Regions from separate parts of the Alkalihalobacterium sp. TH-98 genome, predicted to be linked through region 2. Evidence: riboswitches for the same ligand, from Rfam matches in the RefSeq annotation. Region 2 holds a riboswitch; the other holds the start of a gene.

Region 1 (10,144 bases), on a different contig from region 2:
CTTTCCTTTGTTAGGCGTGCCCATTTTAAGTTAGCTCGACCAAACCTCTAAGCTTCACTTCTTCATTTCGGTTTCTTACAATTACCTCACCTGACTTTTCATCTTGAAGAGTACAAATCACTTGAACTTCCTCTCCTGGAACTGTCATTGCTGTAAACTTAACATCAAACTGTTTCACTTTGTGGATCCCAAACCATTTGCTAAGCTGTGTGCCAGTGAGTCCCATAATGAACATACCTTGGGAAATGACATCAGGAAGACCACTGTCTTTTGCTAAGACCATGTTTGTATGAATAGGATTAAAATCACCGGACGCACCAGCATACCGGACAAGCTGTTCTCGAGTAATTGTAATAAAATCGCTCGTTTTAACTTGACTCATCGACCCTCACCTCTTTCAATGACTACCGATTTGCATTCTAACAGTAACTCTTCTTTGTCATTAAAGAAAACGGTTTCAAATGAGTAGATGGAGAGACCTTTTCGTTGTTTCTCACCAACTAGAAAGGTTTTTCCAAATAAATGGTCTCCTGCAAATATCGGTTTATGATACGTATATGACTGGCTGCCATGTAAAACACGAGTTAACGTGAGGTCTAAATCAGCAATGATATCTTCAAAATCTAGCCCCTTCCACATCTCCGGTACAGTTCCAAAGGTTAATGGAACAGGTACATCTGGATATCCAGCTTTAATAGCAGCTTCCTTACTCATAAATACATCGAAATCTTGTGCGCCTGTTGCAATGGCAAATTCAGCAATCTTCCCTCGTTCCACTTCAAAGTCAAATTCTTTTAATAACCGTGGTAAGTTCAAATCTTCTTTGTCCATTTAGGGCCCCCTTACTAAAGTATGTGACTTTCCATTTTTATTTCCTTTTGTTTATTTTTAAAAGATTCAGATATTTAATCAAACACAGAGTCTCATTCATTACTTACAATAGGAAACACCAAAGTGAAACATGTTCCTTCACCGACCTTACTGTTTACTGATATTTCATCCTGCATTACTTTTATAATACTAAAAACAACCATCGTTCCAAGACCGGTCCCTTTTTCTTCGTAGTGTAATAAGGTGTTACAATTCGACTGAACTTCTATTCAGTCATGCCTACTTTAAGGCAATACTAGTACTTAATATTTCTCTTTTACCATTGTATTCTCCTTTTGTCTTTTTCATATTTTAAAAACAAGTAACATATTGCTACTCGTTTCAGACTTTTCTCAATGTGAGGGAGACAACTTCTGCCTTGCAAGACAGCCCGCTAAGTTAGTATTAGTAGGACTGCCTCATAAAAAACAACAGTTCTTGGGAAATGAACTTTCCACTATTTTATTGTCGGATTTCGATAACTTATTGTCCGATATGTACATTTATTAGCCGTTTTGTGATTATATTGTCGGATACGGACCTTTTATTTGCGAAAGTGTGAACTACTAAGAACTTCAATCAAATAGAAATGAATTACAGGTCCTGTGTACACACAAAAATAAACGCACAAGAGTATATGGATACTCTCATGCGTTATCATTAAACCCCACGTTTATTCCCCCATAATAAGGTATGGAGCTGCGGTAACACTTTTACTTTGTTCAACTCTTTGGAAGCAATCACTTTTTCGATTAATTGCTCGTAACTTTCAATAAGCTTTTTCATTAGTTCGATTGGTTCGATATCTTGTAAGTCTTCATTCCCGACTTGTAGAAAGAATGGAATCTCCTTATATCGTAAATGGACGTTTTTTGCATAGTTAAGATCGTCATCATTAAATACGACTACTTTTAAACTCACGTAATCTTCCAGTCTATGACTTTTCTTTAACCGATCAATGATCTCATCAAGAACTTCAAAGTTCGTTTCCATTCCTGAACTTGGCGGTTTCGGTGATATCGTTAAGTCGTCAACCTTCGTAAACCAATCTTGCCATTTACTTCCTTGTGTTTCTAACCCAATTTGGATGTGGTTTCTTTGAAGAATATCTATTAATTGATCAATAGAAGCATATAAAGCGGGATTTCCACCTGAAATCGTGACATGATCAAATCGTTCACCACCGATATTTTTCAGTTCAGCGTATATTTGATCTGCGCTCATTTGTTGAATTTGGTCTTTTGCCGACCCATCCCAAGTAAAAGCAGAATCACACCATGAACACCGGTAATCACACCCTGCTGTTCGAACAAACATCGTTTTACGGCCGACAACCATACCTTCACCTTGAATTGTAGGTCCAAAGATTTCAATTACAGGAATTTTATTGCTCATCAAAATCACCTTTTTTCGGTCGATACACAACATAGCTCGTCGGAGTTTCTCGAACAACGACTTGAATACATTTCGGTTTATTCGACAATTGATCCAGGTAGCTTTGAATGTTCTCCCAAATCGTCCGTGCTACAACTTCAGTTGTCGGAAAATGCTCCGACTGTTGATCGTTAAAGTCTTCGGTGAAGTCATTAAGAACTGTGTGGTCATAACGACCGTGGACTAATTTTTTGATCAATTGAAAGTTCACGAGAAAACCACTGTCATTTAACGTATCACCAGCTACTGTAACATTCACAAAATACGTATGTCCGTGAACGTTTTTACACTTACCAGCTTCATCATGAGGAATAAAATGAGCTGCCGAGAAATTGAAATCTTTATTTAATTCATAACGGTAATCGTGTGGGACTTGCGGATAAAACTGTTGTATCATCTAAGGTCGCTCCTCTCTCATCTGCAAAAACTCCTCATACCCCTTCAATCGTAACTCACATGCAGGACATTCGCCGCAACCATCACCAATGATCCCGTTATAACACGTTAACGTTTTCGTTCGAACAAACTCTAGTGCACCTAGATCATCAGCAAGTTTCCATGTTTCGGCTTTATTAAGCCACATCAACGGAGTGTGAATGACAAATTGTTGGTCCATCGATAAGTTAAGCGAAACATTCAGTGACTTAACAAAAGCATCACGACAGTCAGGATATCCACTAAAATCGGTTTCACAAACGCCAGTTATAATATGTTTTGCGTTAACTTGACTAGCTAAGATCCCAGCAAACGATAAAAAGATTAAGTTCCTGCCTGGAACAAAAGTAGACGGGAGATCACCATTTTCTCCTGCTTTTACTTCTATATCATCCCGAGTTAATGCACTCGGTGCTAATTGATTTAATAATGACATATCAAGGACATGATGTTTTACACCTAATTCTTCTGAAATCGCCTTGGCGCATTCTATTTCATCATCATGGCGCTGATTATAATCAAAAGTTACAGTTTCTACTTCTTTGAATTGTTTTAATGCCCAAAATAAACAAGTGGTACTATCTTGACCACCACTAAACACAACGATTGCTTTTTCATTTTTCATCAATGTTAAAACTCCTTTACAAACGAAAAAACAGCACCTCTAAGAAGTCCTGTTCTTCTTAGTTTTTTATAGAGGGTTGAGCTAGAACCTCTACCGACCATCCAAGACGTCCGGAATTTCTATTGAACTATTTTTATTATATTATCATAGAAATTACAACATTACTATTATACTCTTTCTTCAGCAGAATACAACCTTAATGACTCATTTTATTCTGATAGAAGTTACCGACGAGGAAACTGCATATGAGACCTATGATAAACGACAATACGGAACCTCCTGCCGTAAATCCAGTTGGTGTCTCCTCGTAAAAACTAAACATCAAAGATTGAATTTCAAACAAATATCCTATTCCAATAAAAAAACCACTTACCAAAAAGAAAGTTAAGAGAGCTACTAGCACCGTTTTAGTAACCATCATTACACCCCCTTCTAAACTACTTTGTACATACCCACATCACTTTTTGTAGATGAACTTGTTGCCTGTTTATCCAAGTTAAGTTGTCATTGTCAATCAGTTCATAAATTTTCTCCCGATTTTTTTCCGATGGTTTGGCACGGTCAATCCACTCATTGACGTCCATAGATGAAGTCCACGTATTATAACAGTCTACATCTGTAAACCCAACATCGTGAAAAAGTTTTTCCCACTTCTTTAAAGAAATACATTCATGGTGAGAAGGATCTCGTAACTTTTCAATTGTATTGATCCTGTTTTGCCTCTCGCTGTTCTCGGGTATATAATTATCGACAATGATAAGAGCTCCCTCATTGGCTAAAACTCGATGCATTTCTTTTATTGCTTGTTTTAAATTCGGAAAATGATGAGCCGCAATACGACACGTTACAATATCAAAGTCATCATTATCAAAAGGCAGCTTTTCAACATCGCCTATTGCAAACGAAATATTGTCGCACCCATTTTTCTTTGCTTGTCTTTCAGCTAATTTGAGCATATTTGGCGTCAAATCAACAGCTACAACTTCACCAACTAGTTTACTTAGTAAAAGTGCCGTATGACCTGCACCTGTTGCAACATCTAACGCTATTTCACGTTTCCTTCTGCTCACAACTTCTCCGATCCATTTTAAATCTTTTCCTTTTGCATGAACATTACTTGTTAAATATCCATCTGATGTTTCATTAAATTGACGAATGACACGCTCTTTCTCATCCATGTTTATCCTCCTCGTTTTCTGATTGTGTTAGATTTTATTATTGTTAATATGTATTTGTGAACTCAGAGTTTGAAACAGAAGTATTACAAAACATTCAATTTTTAATATTTTTACGAATAAAAACGTTCAATACTAAATTTACATAAGAGTTTTTTCAACTATAAAAGAAAGATTGTAGGAATTCGTCAAAAAAAATCAATATATTTATATCTCATTTCATTTCGAAGAGCTAACTCTCGTAAAAGATACATAACCACGGGATAAGCCTAGGAGAATTAAAATACAGAAAATTCTGAAATACGATATATTGAACATAGAATAGAATACACCTATTTATAAAGGAGGAATGGAAAGTGAAAAAGTTCTTACTTCATTGCATTGCGAGCTTAGCAATTCTAGTCGGATTAACTGGCTTTAATTACACAGGTGCAGAACTAGATTCTACTCCAATTAAAGTTCAAGAGGATTTACCTCATCGTCACTAAAGCACCAAGGGTCTATGGTTGACTTCGACCGCCTTACTAACTAACGAGGAATATCAAACAAAGACTAGTAGATAAATTATTTTGAGAAGTCAACCTATACTATAAAAAGGGAGTTCTTAAAAGGTATGAAAGATGTCGTCTACAATCCCATGATGAACAGCCAATAATCCCCCCGTAGAAAGGGGTGATAACAGTGGATGCAATGACGGTATTCTTAGCAACCGGTGTATTTTTATTAACTCTTGTAAACCTAGTCATTCTTCTAATTGAGAAAATAAAAAAATGATCGTTGTGGGGTGGTTTGCTGTTCATCCAACATTCGTATAAGTGATAATTTCATTTCTGACAATCGTTGCAAATGGTTCGTTTCCTTCTAATTCAAATATCATTTTGGCTTTCTCTAAGTACTGTATTCCTTTTTGTATATGATCTAAGCCAATCAAATTCTTTCCCTTTTGAAAGTGTAACTCACCGAATAGACACATGATTTCGTGTTCGATGCATAACTTAATTCCTCGGTTGACTTGATCTAAGGAACGTTGATAGTCACGGTTTGTTGTTAGCGTCTTCGCATAATTGTATAAAATTCTTATTTTTATACTTTTATCTTGGACAACCGGTCGCTTTTTTAGATGAAACAGTGCCATTTCATAATGCGAGATGGAATTCTTAAAATCACTAATTTCACTGTAGATAATCGCGATGCTCGTTAAGATCTCAATTTGCCTCTCCGAAAAATTCTTAGATGTTGTATCGGTATGTTCAACAGCTCCTTTTAGCATCTCAAGAGACTGATTAGCATCCCCGTGAATATAAAATAAACAAATCGCTTGATGCCATAGCATAAATTGTTGATTTACCTTCGTTTGAAATAAAGGGTTGGGCATCTCACGCTCAATCATCTGCGAAACTGTTCTGTAATTACGCTTTCTAATTTCTTGGCGGATTTGGAAGAACACTTCTTGCACATAATCTAATCGTGGACAATCCGTTATATCAAAAAAATAATTAATATCCACTCCAAATCGGTTAGCTATCTTATAAAGCACATCTGCAGACGGCGAAACATCCCCACATTCAATTTGACTGATCAGAGATTGAGTACAAATTCCTTCGGCTAATTCTTTTTGAGACAGGCGCAAATAATTCCTTAACTCTCTAATGGCCTTTCCAACTTGTATCGTTTCCATATTCACCACCAACAGCTTTATTTTCATTTTACTAACGATACAAAGGATAAACAATCAGCCAATGGTAATTTTGTTTATTTAAGTGTAAAAATGTTATCCAAACTATTAACTACCAAATGCTAAAATTTGTTTCCTTATACGTTCAATCACCAATTGACATGAAAAGGAGGAGTTCTATGAGTTCTGAAGTTCGTTTAATTCCATATCAAGTAGAAGAAGTTTCTGCATATGCAGAAGAAAAAGTTCCAAAGGGAGTTATCATGGTTGAAGCCCCGCAAATATGGGATACGGAACAAGGAGATCACATTGTTATTGCGGTATTAGATACTGGCTGTCAAATGAACCATCCTGATTTACAAGATCGAATTATTGATGGATTTAATTTCACAACCGATTTTCGCGGTGATCCAGAAAACTTTGCAGATAACAACGGACACGGCACACATGTGGCAGGAACAATAGCTGCCTCTTTAAATAATGGAGGCGTCGTAGGAGTTGCGCCTAAAGCTGACCTCTTAATATTGAAAGTTCTTTCAGGTACTGGTGGTGGAAAATACGATTGGATCATTAACGCCATTCATTACGCCATTCATTGGGAGGGGAGCAACGGTGAAAAAGTTCGAGTCATTTCAATGTCACTAGGCGGACCTCACGATATTCCATTGCTCCACGAAGCGATAAAAGAAGCAGTTCGCCATGACATTATGGTTGTATGTGCTGCTGGAAATGACGGTGATGGAAAAGAAGATACACTCCAGCGAGCTTACCCAGGTTACTATCCTGAGGTTGTTCAAGTTGGTGCCGTCGATTTCAACCGTAATTTAGCTTCCTTTACGAATACAAACGATGAAATTGACTTAGTCGCACCAGGCATTAACATCCTTTCAACATATCATGATAGTAACTATGCTCGATTATCCGGTACCTCCATGGCTACTCCTCACGTTACAGGTGCGATCGCCCTTTTAATTAATATTTGCGAAAGAGAATTTGGGCGAAAGCTAACAGAACCAGAAATTTATGCACAATTAATTCGGCGTACGGTTCCACTAGGATTTAGTAAATGCGCTGAAGGCAATGGTTTACTTTCACTATATTCCGCCACTCAATCGTTAAATAACTTATTCAGTTCGGATCATCAAACCGCCTAATACAAAAGACAACCACAGGAGTGGTTGTCTTTTGTATTATTATTTGTATTTTAGAATTTAAAATTACCGGTTTTATTTTTCTTAAGTTGTCCTCGTTCTACTAACATCTCTAATATCTTCTTTGTGACGAGTGTGTTATTACTTGTATCTTTGAGTTGCGGGTTACTCGCTTTTAACTTCTTAGCAGCCCCTTCGTAAGAAATTGCCCTCTTCGATTCCTTGACCATTTCAAGTAATTGATTCGTATAACTTTTCATTACATCACCCTTTCAAAGTAATCTAAGCGTAACACAGTTTTGAAAAAATAGGAAATTTCCGACTTTTTTTAAAAGTAAATAGAGACTAATCTATGTTAGGATTAGCCTCTCATCCATTATATTATCTTGCTTGAATAAACATTTGCACCCATGCACCGTGATAGAAACCTACCCCAATTGTGTCAAAGTTAGGGTTAAGGATATTTTGACGGTGACCTGGTGAATTCATCCATGCATTCATTACTTCTTGTGGTGTTCTTTGTCCTTTTGCGATATTTTCTCCAGCTGAACGATAGCTGACTCCAAATGTTCTTAACATATCAAAAGGTGAACCGTAGTTCGGACTGTTATGTGCAAAGTAATTCGAGTTAATTAAGTCTTCCGCTTTTTTGTGGGCAACATGTTTTACATCCGCTCGGTGCTGAAGTGGTCTTAAGCCATTTTTTTGTCTTTCCTGATTAACGAGCGCTGCCACTTGATCTTCGAATGCACTATGATGAGCCGCGTCAGGTTTTAAACGAATAACTTCACCGACGTGCATATTTCTTGGCTCTACATCAGGATTAAGTCTCATTAATTCACGGTAATCTAACCCATAACGCTGGGCGATAAACCAGAATGTATCACCGCGTGAAACTTTGTAGTGCGAGAACGGGGGTTCTTTAAACATTTTAATTTGTGCGTCCGCGGAAGGTTGTACAGAAAAAAGTGAAGCCATAAGTACAACTGCAACGAGAACAAACTGTAATCGTTTCATAAGTAGTGGTACCTCCATATAAGTATTTTTCAAAATTAAGTTTCTCTTTTTTGTTAGAAACCATACATCATTTGTGGCTTCTTCCTGTTTTTTTATAATAAGGAAATGGATATGCTATAATGGATAAACTACATATAAAATTTGGAGGCACTATGTTAACCTTTGAAGAAAAATTAGCTATTATTGAGTCATTTGATGAATTAAGAAGAAAAGATGTTTCACTTGGACGAGTGAACTTTCAGTACGAGGAAAGCAAGAGCGACAAGAAAAATGTTGTCTACCATCTTCATCCTAATGGGAATGGATTTGTATATATTGGAAAAGTGAAAGGCTACTCTACCGATCAAAAAGGAATGGTCAATATTCGTGATTTCACATCTGATGAATTGAAGGATATTCTTGAGCAATCCATCACTATCCTTAGTAGTGAACCAAATATGGAAGAGGAATTATCTGTTGATGCTCCCGAAGAAACATGGATCAATCGTGATAAACAGACATTGACCCTTATATTAGAAGATGATTTGTGGAATGTGTATGCCGGTTTAAACTTAGATGGGACCTTCAATTCTTATGGTGAGGCAACTGCGTATTTAGATGAAGAAGGGTTTAAGCGATTATAAAATGCAAAAAAGCAGCAACGCCATTGTACGTTGCTGCTTTAATCGTTGAATTATGATTTCACTTCATATTTACTATGATTAATTACTGTTCGAGCCAAGTTTCCATTCTTTTCTTTTCTGTTTAACTCAACGGCTACCGAATTCGTATAAACAGCAATTACTTTTGCTTGCTCACCCTTTTCTGTCCCCTTATTAATTTGGATGATATCACCAATATTAACATGTGGTTCTTGTTGTTCCTCTGTCATTTTAATTTCCCCCTTTTTTTAAAGTATTTCCCCTTTATTTGTAAACATTCTGCCCACACGATGAATAAAAAAGCGATAGATTAAAGTACATCTACTATCACTTTTGTTAAAATATAACATTATCCTTTAGTAACAGCTCGTTCATACTAAGGGTATTATGAGATTTAGGTCTGTTATGTATTCTTCGAACAAAGCCCTTAGATATGATATCATTAGTAAAAAAGAAAGAAAAGGTGTTTGTGTATGGAAAATCAATTAGAAATGGGCCAAAAGGTCACAGGTATTTATAAAACAGGCAAATACATCGGAGAAATTACGAACATCAGACCCTCACAGTACGTTGTAAGAGTCTTAGCCGTTCTTAAGCATCCTGATCAAGGTGACTTACATAATCCAAAAGAAACAGATGTTACCTTGTTTCACGAACGCAGAGCATTAGCCCACCGAGAGCAAACGAATATTCCTGCGGTGTATGTCAAACCTTATGATGGTGAAATTCCTGCTTACGAAGATTCCCTAAAGGAAGCTTTAAAAAAGCAATATACAAAGCTTGAAGAAGATGGTAGTGACTGGGCCAAGAAATCGATGGAAATGCTCGATTCATTAAAAAAAGATTATTTTAAATAAGATCTATATCTTCATAAAGCTATTTGGATCAACTGACAAACCACGTTCAGTCTGTCCAATTAGCTTTTTTCTTTCATCAACTGTCCAACATTGATCCACATATCGGTTTGTTCCAATTCTCCTGCTAATTGATATAGAAGGTCTTCTTTTCCTCTTGCTGCTATAAATTGAACTCCACATGGTAACCCGTCCTTCGTCATATGCAATGGTACTGTCATCGCAGGTTGGCCCGTTAGATTGGCAAGTTGAGTAAAAGGCGTCCGC
Region 2 (10,144 bases):
CGGTTCGATGCTGACCAGGCAACATAGCATGGTGCTTCATAACCAGGTACCAACCTCTTATAAGAGTTAACTAGCGGGTTAATCACCGCTACGAAGTTATCAATGTTATCAATTAACCCACCGATAAATTGATACGCTTTCTCAGAAAGCTCTCGGCTGTCACTTGGATCGTAAAACGCATTTTCTTGCTTTTCAAGATCAAACAATGAAATGTTCGTATGCATTCCGCTTCCATTCGCCCCTGCAATCGGCTTTGGCATAAACGAAGCGTGAAGTCCAAATTGTCTCGCCACTGTTTTTACTACCCATTTATACGTTGTTGCATTGTCTGCTGCACCAAGTGCATCGGCATACTTAAAGTTAATTTCATGCTGACCTTCAGCCACTTCATGGTGGGACGCTTCAATCGTAAAGCCCATCTCTTTTAACGTACGATAGATTGCTAGACGAACTTTCTCACCATAGTCATGCGGAGACGGTTCAAAGTATCCACCAACGTCTTGTGTATTTAATGTAGGACGGCCTTTTTCATCCGTTTCAAATAAGAAGAACTCTAATTCTGGACCAACACTAATCCCATAACCTTGTTCATTTGCTTTTTCTACCGTTCTTTTTAGTACATGGCGCGGATCTCCTTCAAAGTCAGTACCGTCCGGATTTTTTACCCCGCAAAGAAAGCGAGCTTCTGAGTACCCTTCTTCTACAGACCAAGGAAGGACACAAAATGTATTTAAGTCAGGCAGTAAATATAAGTCCGATTTATTAATTGGAGAAAAACCAGTAATCGACGATCCATCAAACATAATTTTCCCTTCAGCCGCTGCATCGATTTGTTCTGCTGTAATCGTTACATGTTTTAATGTACCTTCAATGTCAACGAATTGCATATGCAGAAGCTCCACATGCTTTTCCTTAATAATCTCTTTAATCGCCTCTAAAGTTAACTCTTTTGTAGAAGAAACTGTACTCATAATTAACACTTCCCTTTCATGTAATCTTTATTAACATCTCTTGTTAACTCTTATTTTAAATTATCTAAAAATTACTTCAATGATTTTGTCAGGTAATCTGACACAGTGATTTTTATTTATTTAAAATGGCCTGAGTACAAAAACATTAGGACATCCTTCCACTCCCTTTTTTCCTATATATCACGTTTGTTAGGTCGCCCTTACTAAGCATTAGCTCAACAAAAAAACTGCACCCCAATTGTTTGTTGCGTCTAACAATTGGAGTGCAGTTCAAATTTGAGCGTTTTTGTCCTATCTTAATGTTTGATCAATAAAACTTAGAACATAGGTGTAAACAATTCCACAAAAATAAAAAGGGAACGATTTATTATTCGTCCCCTTTCCATATGTTATTTCATTAGTCTTTTTTCTTTTTACGTGACGCAGCAACTCTTACTTTGTTGCTGTTTTTAGAATTGCCTCCTCGTGATCCACCTTTACGGTCACGATCGCCACCACGATTACGATCACGGTCTTTATTTCCACGGCCATAACTACCGCCGCCGCCACCGCCTTTACCTTTGCCTCGGCCACCGCCAGATTTAAAGCCTTTGATGCGTAACGGTGCTTCTTCTGTTAACTTAATTGGAACATCATTTGGCTCCTTCGTTAACATTTTTAAAGCAGCTGAAAGTAACGTAACCGAATCCGTCTCGTCAAGCAGCTGTTCAGCAGACATGCGGTACGATTGGAAGTCATTTTCTTCTACCATCTTCATTAGGCTTTCAACCGTCATACGGAGTTGACCTTCCATTGCCTCAGCTAAAGTCGGTACTGGCTTGCGCGTAATTTTACGATTCGACGTTTTTTCAATTGTTTTTAAATGTGGAAGTTCTCTTGGTGTAACTAAAGTTAACGCTAGCCCTTTATTTCCTGCACGACCTGTACGTCCAATACGGTGAACATAGCTTTCAGGGTCTTGCGGAATATCAAAGTTATAAACATGCGTCACACCTGAAATATCCAAACCACGAGCAGCAACATCTGTCGCAACAAGAACTTCAACTGTACCTTCTTTAAATTTCTTAATCACTCGGTCACGTTGGTTCTGGTTGATGTCACCATGCAACCCTTCTGCTCCGTAACCTCGTTTATTTAACGCTTCAGACACTTCATCAACACGACGCTTCGTACGACCAAATACGATTGCTAGTGTTGGTGAGTGAATATCTAACATACGACATAGTACATCGAATTTTTTTGATTCAGGTACTTCCATATATTCTTGTTCCACGTTGGCTGTTGTGATTTCAACTGATTTCACAACAATTGCTTCAGCGTCTGGTTTCATAAATTTTTCTGCAAGACGACGAATTTGCTTTGGCATTGTTGCAGAGAACAATAGCGTTTGACGCTCATCAGGAACTTCCGCTAAAATTGTTTCAATGTCCTCAATGAACCCCATGTTCAGCATTTCATCTGCTTCGTCTAGAACAACCATTTGAATGTTATCCATACGAACGGTTTTACGACGCATATGGTCCATAAAACGACCAGGTGTTGCTACAATGATTTGAGGTTTACGCTTTAATGCTTTAATTTGACGGACAATATCTTGTCCACCGTAAATCGGTAAAGCTTTGACGCCGCGAAGGTTCCCGATTTTATTTAGTTCTTCAGCAACTTGAACCGCTAACTCACGAGTAGGTGCTAATACAAGACCTTGAATTGTCCCTGCATCTACATCCATCTTCTCAATTAACGGAATTCCAAAAGCGGCTGTTTTCCCTGTTCCTGTTTGTGCTTGTCCGATAACGTCTTTCCCAGAAAGTGCTGTAGGAATCGTTTGTTCTTGAATTGGCGTTGCCTCTTCAAATCCCATGTCTGTAATTGCTTTAACAATTTGTTGGTGTATTCCAAAGTCATAAAAAGTTGTCAATGGATCTTAATCTCCTTTGTATCTAAATTAATTTATATTAATAGCGTTTGCTTTTTCTCAGAGATTTATCATACTGAATTCATGGAGTTAATCAAATTACTTCGTAAATAATCTACATAGGGGCCAATTTTTGGTAGTAGGAATGGAAACAAGAAAACCATATTCCAGTCATATGGAATATGGCCATTATCTTAACGTATATGATATCAATCGATTATAGACGAGTTACGTTAGCAGCTTGTGGACCACGGTTTCCTTCAACGATTTCAAATTCAACGTCTTGGCCTTCTTCTAAACTCTTGAAGCCTTCACTTTGAATGGCACTGAAGTGTACGAATACGTCGTCTCCACCTTCACGCTCGATAAATCCAAAACCTTTTTCTGCATTAAACCATTTTACTTTTCCTACCATGTTATATGGCCTCCTTAAAAAAACAAACTTTGTTAACAGTAGCAAACTGAAGATGACCCGGTACAACTCTAACTGAATAAAGAGGCCGCAGTAAAATCAATTCCTGACTAATTAACACTATTGTAACTATATTACTTTTTATCCTAAAAAGCAAATGAACATTATCGGTTTGTAATCGTTTCAGGGTACAAATCGTGGTTCATTAGGCGGAAGTTTGCCATTTCTTCATATTTAGTTCCTGGTCTTCCATAGTTGCAGTAAGGGTCAATGGAGATGCCTCCACGTGGCGTGAATTTCCCCCACACTTCAATATATCTCGGATTCATCAAATCGATTAAATCATTCATAATCGTATTGACACTATCTTCATGGAAATCACCGTGATTACGGAAACTAAATAAATACAATTTTAGCGATTTACTCTCCACCATTTTAACATCAGGGATATAACTAATGTAAATCGTAGCAAAATCCGGTTGTCCTGTTTTTGGGCATAGCGTTGTAAACTCCGGACAGTTAAATTTCACAAAATAATCTCTTCCCGGATGTTGATTATCAAACGTCTCTAATACGCTTGGGTCATACTCATAATTGTATTTTGTATTTTGGTTCCCTAATAATGTAACATCCTGTAAGTCTTCATCTTTGCGGCCTACCATTATGTTTTCCACCTTTCTCGTTTTCGAGCTTATATTTGATGTCGTTGTTCTATTCACATTTTGGCAAATAAAATGGTGAATTCGGACAATAAAATCAAAATCTGGACAATAAATGCTTCACTTCCGACAATAAAATTAAAAATCGGACAATAAATAACCGAAATTGGACAATATTTAGTTCGCAGATCCTTTTTGAAGAGATGCTAAGCCTTTTTCTCGAGCAACATCGTTAATTTTGTCACTAAAAAACAAAAAACGCACCCTAAGGAAGGATACGTATGGATTCCCTTAGTTTTTTATAGAGGGTTTGTGCTAGAACCTCTCCTGCGTTTTCACAGTTTTATTATTCTTTTATAACGAAACTAATTATAGGGAGATCAATAACCAATGTCAACGAAAAAAGTACATTTAGAAATACTTACATCATTTCAAAAAATGCGAGAAAATAAGAAAAGCGTAAGGTGCCTGCTTATTGGCGACAAGCGCTGGAGGGCCAGCAATAAGTGTCTTGCTCTTTAGACACATTTGATGGACCGAAGCGACCTCGAGCCGATGGCACCTGGAGCTAGACATCACCGAATTTTATACTTTCTTATCACCCATGAAAAAAGAGTGATAGTTGGACTATCACTCCCTGATTTTACACATCTGTATTCTTCGGTTTTTCACTAGTCGGTAATGCTTCACCCTGATTCTGATAACTAATATTATTCGGGTCCAACCCATGTCCGAGTGACCCATATCGATTACCTGCACGCGGGTCGACCAATTCATTTTGCTGATAATACAGTCGCGGCGTTTTAAATAATGCAATCATCGCCTGTAAGAAAGGCATTTCATGGTAGCGCTCAGGCCAACGCTGTTTGATTTGCTCTTTTACTAATGGATAGTATTTCGGGCTAATCGATGGAAATAAGTGATGCTCTGTATGATACGAAAAATTAAAGTGAATTGCATCTACCCACTTCGGAACTGTCACTGATAAACTGTTGGCTAGCGGGTCATTCACAGGTACTAGTGGATTCAATCGATGGTTCGTCGAAATATACGACATGACAATGAAATTTGCTATTAATAATGGAAGTAAGAAAACAAAGATCCAATTTGTAAATCCAATCCAAAACAGAAGACCAATCCATGATGCCCAAGGCAAGATTAACTGTAACCAAACTTTAGGACGGTTTCTTGGATCAAAATCTTTAATGTATACTTTAAACATTCTTGATGAATGTACAGTAAACGTCATTGCGAGTGAGAATAAACTAAATGTAGCACGAATAAATAAAGGAATACGATACATTAAACGCACTAACTTATTTTTTTCTAAATGCTCAGCTGTGATCCATGCATCTGGATCTTTATGTTCGTCTTGCGTGTGAACATGGTGATTCATATTATGCCATTTGCGCCACAAGCTTGGCCCTGTACATAACGGCCAAAAGGATATTGCCCCCAATAAGTCACGGAGCCACGGTTTTCTTACCACGGTTCCATGTAAAATTTCGTGTCCTAAAAAGCCAAGGCTAGCATAACAAGCTCCTAATACAAGAGCTATAAGCAGATTGAGCCAAAGGTTTAACTCAAGCAAACCAACAGCTAAAAAGCCTGCGACAATCACAACCAAAAATGCTAATCCACCTAATAAACGAGATGGTACTGGCTTAAACGCCTCTTTAGGAAGATGAGGTTTTATTCGGGCAGCGTACCAAGATAACGATTGATATTCTTTCATTTCTTTCCCCTTCCGATTTCACTCAAATTGTTTTCATACATTTCCTATTGTTTCTTTAAAATCTTCCTTTAAACACTAAAAGTTCCAATTAACTTTCATTAGTTTTATCGTAACAGTATTTAGTGATGAAAATCAATAGTTTTTTATTACCTGATACTAATAGCTATTATTATTAGTTAGTATTGGAAATATATGCATTTCTATCCATGAAGAATTATAAAGTTTATTCATTTCTCAAAAAAAAGCTGACTCCCTATTGTGTAATCCCCTCGACGCTAATGAATTAGCTACTTTTGAGAAGGCTCACACTTTATGGAGTCAGCATGTCTTTTTATTTAATTACAGGTCGACGTCTTCTTCTGTCCGGATTCCTTTGTTTTGGTTAAACATTTTTTCTACAAGCATTTCCGGTTGCTTTTCAATAATGAGTAAGTCTACATTAGCTTGTGGCATAAACCCTGCCGTTGCCGCTTTTTTTATCAGCTCACTAACTGGTTCATAGTAATTTAAAACATTTAAGGCGCCGATCGGTTTCTTATGGATGCCAATTTGGGCCCAGCACATGACTTCAAATAACTCTTCAAATGTTCCAATTCCGCCTGGTAATGCAATATAACCATCGGCTAATTCGGACATTAACGCTTTTCGCTCATGCATCGTTTCTGTTTCGTGAAACTCCGTTACTAAAGGGTGAATGATTTCTCTTTTAAATAAATTTTTCGGCATAACACCTGTCACTTTTCCGCCTGACTTTAAGACACTGTCAGCGATACTTCCCATTAAACCTATTTTCGATCCGCCATAGACTAACTCAATATTTTGTTCCGCTAAAATACGCCCTAACTGAACAGCACTCTGTTCAAATTCAGGACTTGCACCTACATTTGAACCTGCAAACACACATATTCTTTTCATCGTGTCTCTCCTACATCAATAATCTTAAACTTACTGTAATTTTAACATGTTCATCAACCTATCTTATTGATTGGTTTATTTTTTTTACTAAAAAGAAAACATAATAGAATAAATCTATTTTTATGATAACCTGTAATAGTATGAATGAAAATTAAAGGAGCTATAACAAGATGACTGAAAAGAAAAAAATTAACTTACAAGAAGCAATTAAACAGCAGCTAGCCAATAAAAAGAAAAACCAAGGACAAGGTGGTGTTAACTCACATTCGTCCAATCAACCTAAAAAAATGAAAAGCCAACAAACGAAAAAGATCAATAACCAGCGCAAACGGATGGGAACGTAATGAACGGACAAAACCGAAGTGATATTTCACCAGGGACTCAAGTGAATATCGTTCTAAAACAAGACCAGCGAACAGGAAAATTGACGAACGGTATTGTAAAGGACATCTTAACGAAATCAAGCTTTCACCCCCATGGCATCAAAGTTCGCCTTCAGGACGGTTCCGTTGGTCGTGTAAAAGAAATTCTTTAATAACCAGTATGATATATGATCGTTTGAAAATGACACAATAAAAGGTGTTGCATAAAAAAAGGTGACACATACAAAAAAGGGTGCCAGGTACCTTTAGTACACTAAAGGACCTGGCACTCTTTTTTTATAATTTAAACGAACTTTTTAACGATACAATTAAGTTAAAGACTAATTGATCGGTTGTTGTATGTTTAGGGTCCACATTGAAGTAACCATGTCTGAAGAACTGGAACTTATCGTTCGCTTTTGCTTCGGTCATGTTCGGCTCTACAAACCCTTTAAAGATTTCTAATGAATTTGGATTCACATGATCTAAAAATGTTTTGCCTTCTTCTTTATCTTCATCTAAGATCAAAGGGTTATATAAGCGGAACTCGGCAGGTACAGCATTTGTTGCCTCTACCCAATGAAGAGTTCCTTTAACCTTTCTCCCCGTAAAGCCCGTACCACTCTTTGTTTCTGGGTCATACGTACAACGAAGTTCAACGACATTTCCATTGTCGTCTTTAATCACTTCTTCACATTTAATAAAATACGCGTGTTTTAAACGAACTTCATTCCCTGGGAATAAGCGGAAGTACTTTTTCGGTGGATCTTCCATGAAATCTTCTTGTTCGATGTAAATTTCACGAGAAAATGGAATTTGACGCGTCCCCATTTCCGGATTTTCAGGGTTAATTTCCGCATCAAGCATTTCGACTTGCCCTTCAGGGTAATTCGTAATAACCACTTTTAACGGTTTGATAATCCCCATCGTACGTGGAGCCTTTAATTTTAAATCTTCACGAACAAAGTGCTCTAGCATTTGGACATCTACTGTACTATAGCTTCTCGCTACCCCGATTTCTCGGCAGAAATTACGGATCGATTCAGGTGTAAACCCTCTTCTTCTTAAGCCTGAAATCGTTGGCATGCGCGGGTCATCCCAGCCGTCTACTACATTTTCATCCACTAATTGTTTCAAATTTCGCTTACTCATAATCGTGTTTGTTAAGTTCAAACGAGCAAACTCAATTTGCTTTGGAGAAGCTTCCATTTCACAATGTTCAACGACCCAGTTGTATAACGGGCGATGATCTTCAAACTCGAGCGTACAAATCGAATGGGTTACCCCTTCAATCGCATCACCTAGTGGATGAGCAAAGTCATACATCGGATAGATGCACCACGTATCTCCTGTATTATGATGTGTCGTGTGCGAAATACGATAAAGAACCGGATCTCTCATATTTAAGTTAGGAGACTCCATATCAATTTTTGCTCGTAATACTTTTTCACCGTTACCGAATTCACCGTTCTTCATGCGCTCAAATAGATCTAGGTTTTCATCAACCGAACGATTGCGATTTGGACTCTCTTTACCAGGCTCAGTCAACGTTCCACGGTACTCTCTAATTTGTTCAGCGGTTAAATCATCCACATAAGCTAAACCTTTTTTAATCAGCAGTACTGCACGCTCATACATCTCGTCGAAATAATTAGAAGCATAGAAGAGTCCATCCCAGTCGTAACCTAACCATGTTACATCTTCTTTAATCGAGTCAACAAATTCTTGATCTTCTTTTAGTGGGTTTGTGTCATCAAATCGCAGGTTCGTTTTTCCTTTAAACTCATCAGCTAGTTCAAAGTTTAAGACGATTGATTTAGCATGACCAATATGTAAGTAGCCATTTGGCTCTGGAGGAAACCGAGTGACTACCTCATCGTTTCTTCCTGATTTTAAATCTTCAGTCACAATGTGTTTAATAAAGTTTGACGAATTATTCGTACTCTCCATCCACCTCAACCTCTCTATTTCACTGTTCATTTTATTAGTAGTTATATCATAAAAACACAAAGATAGCTATGAATGACACGCTATTAAAGTAAAATTCATCCACTACTATCATACTCACCATCGCGTCATTGTAAACGTAGGTCTAACCCTCCTTCTAAAGTCTGATTTTTCCCACATAAATCACCCATCCAAATATGTAATCGAACTTCAACCCTCTGCCAGACGTTTCCAAGTACAATCCATCTTAAAATGAAAGTAACAAAAATACAGGAGTGATGAAAGATGCAACATTTTGGATACGATGGACTAATCAATGAAAAGAAAAGGAAAGTTGACCAAATCTCAAAAGATGGTTGGAAATTCTCCACAAACCCCCTCAACAAACACTCTTGGTTCAATAAACTAAACAGGAAAGTCACCACAAAAAAGAGAATAAATCTAAATACACACTGCTGCTAGGGGTGCCAGGCACCTCCAGCGCAGCAACACAATAGCGCATTAAAGGTACCTGGCACCACCAGCAGAGTACTGCAATAGTGCGTTAAAGGTGCCAGGTACCGTTTTTCTAAGGGGGGATAACAGTGGATCGCCATCAAGAGATGACAAAGTTAAAGACAATTAAAGTGATTGCTGAAACATTGAATCAAGGAAATAACTTGGAAGAAATGCTGCAAACGGTATTAAAGGAACTGTTACAAGTGACCGAACTCCAAACGGGTTGGATCTACTTAATTGATCCAGAAGGAGACTATCAATTAGTGGCTGACATCGACCTCCCCCCAGCCTTAAGCTGGCAAGCAAAAAAACCGATGTGCGAAGGAAACTGTTGGTGTGTTAAAGAATACAATGACAATACCTTAAATAGAGCATTTAATATTATCGGCTGTAAACGACTAGACGATGCCATTAAATATCAATGGGGTGAAACAAACGAGATCACCCACCATGCAACAGTTCCCCTTCAAGCGGGAGACGAACGCTTCGGCCTGCTCAATGTTGCAGCACCTCATAAGTCACGTTTTGCGAAGAATGAGCTTGATTTGCTAGAGGCTGTTGCCTTTCAAATCGGTACTGCTATTAAACGAATGAAACTATACCATAATGAACAAAAACGTGCCGAACTCTACCAAACGTTAGGTCAATTCAGCGTAAACATTAACGCCCAGCGAGCTACCGAAGAACATCTAATATATTGTGCTGTAAATGAAATAAACCGTTCATTTTC

The links. A riboswitch is a leader RNA that binds a small molecule or an ion and turns the genes downstream of it on or off. The one in region 2 is predicted to bind preQ1.
Region 1: it holds a riboswitch for preQ1, as region 2 does, so the genes downstream of both, queC (7-cyano-7-deazaguanine synthase QueC) here and queF (preQ(1) synthase) in region 2, are expected to answer to the same signal.

What each region holds. Positions count from the first base shown of each region.
Region 1 covers NZ_JBYCKM010000035.1:9,875-20,018, reverse strand. Annotated here, with positions in the region: gene AC2VNP_RS12795 (MaoC/PaaZ C-terminal domain-containing protein) at 26-382, opposite strand; gene AC2VNP_RS12790 (FAS1-like dehydratase domain-containing protein) at 379-831, opposite strand; gene AC2VNP_RS12785 (ATP-binding protein) at 924-1,100, opposite strand; gene queE (7-carboxy-7-deazaguanine synthase QueE) at 1,531-2,265, opposite strand; gene queD (6-carboxytetrahydropterin synthase QueD) at 2,255-2,701, opposite strand; gene queC (7-cyano-7-deazaguanine synthase QueC) at 2,702-3,364, opposite strand; PreQ1 riboswitch class I at 3,417-3,461, opposite strand; gene AC2VNP_RS12765 (hypothetical protein) at 3,561-3,785, opposite strand; gene AC2VNP_RS12760 (class I SAM-dependent methyltransferase) at 3,802-4,542, opposite strand; gene AC2VNP_RS12755 (hypothetical protein) at 4,896-5,027, shown strand; gene AC2VNP_RS12750 (helix-turn-helix domain-containing protein) at 5,336-6,217, opposite strand; gene AC2VNP_RS12745 (S8 family peptidase) at 6,394-7,368, shown strand; gene AC2VNP_RS12740 (hypothetical protein) at 7,419-7,625, opposite strand; gene AC2VNP_RS12735 (CAP domain-containing protein) at 7,747-8,382, opposite strand; gene AC2VNP_RS12730 (hypothetical protein) at 8,535-9,005, shown strand; gene AC2VNP_RS12725 (DUF2187 family protein) at 9,056-9,253, opposite strand; gene kapB (kinase-associated lipoprotein KapB) at 9,497-9,880, shown strand; gene AC2VNP_RS12715 (amidase family protein) at 9,940-10,144, opposite strand, start outside.
Region 2 covers NZ_JBYCKM010000023.1:50,125-60,268, reverse strand. Annotated here, with positions in the region: gene glnA (type I glutamate--ammonia ligase) at 1-971, opposite strand, end outside; gene cshA (degradosome RNA helicase CshA) at 1,369-2,889, opposite strand; gene cspD (cold-shock protein CspD) at 3,104-3,301, opposite strand; gene queF (preQ(1) synthase) at 3,463-3,960, opposite strand; PreQ1 riboswitch class I at 4,243-4,288, opposite strand; gene desB (Delta(10) desaturase DesB) at 4,601-5,692, opposite strand; gene AC2VNP_RS09090 (LOG family protein) at 6,032-6,607, opposite strand; gene AC2VNP_RS09085 (hypothetical protein) at 6,778-6,951, shown strand; gene AC2VNP_RS09080 (YwbE family protein) at 6,951-7,142, shown strand; gene AC2VNP_RS09075 (glutamine--tRNA ligase/YqeY domain fusion protein) at 7,267-8,919, opposite strand; gene AC2VNP_RS09070 (GAF domain-containing sensor histidine kinase) at 9,501-10,144, shown strand, end outside.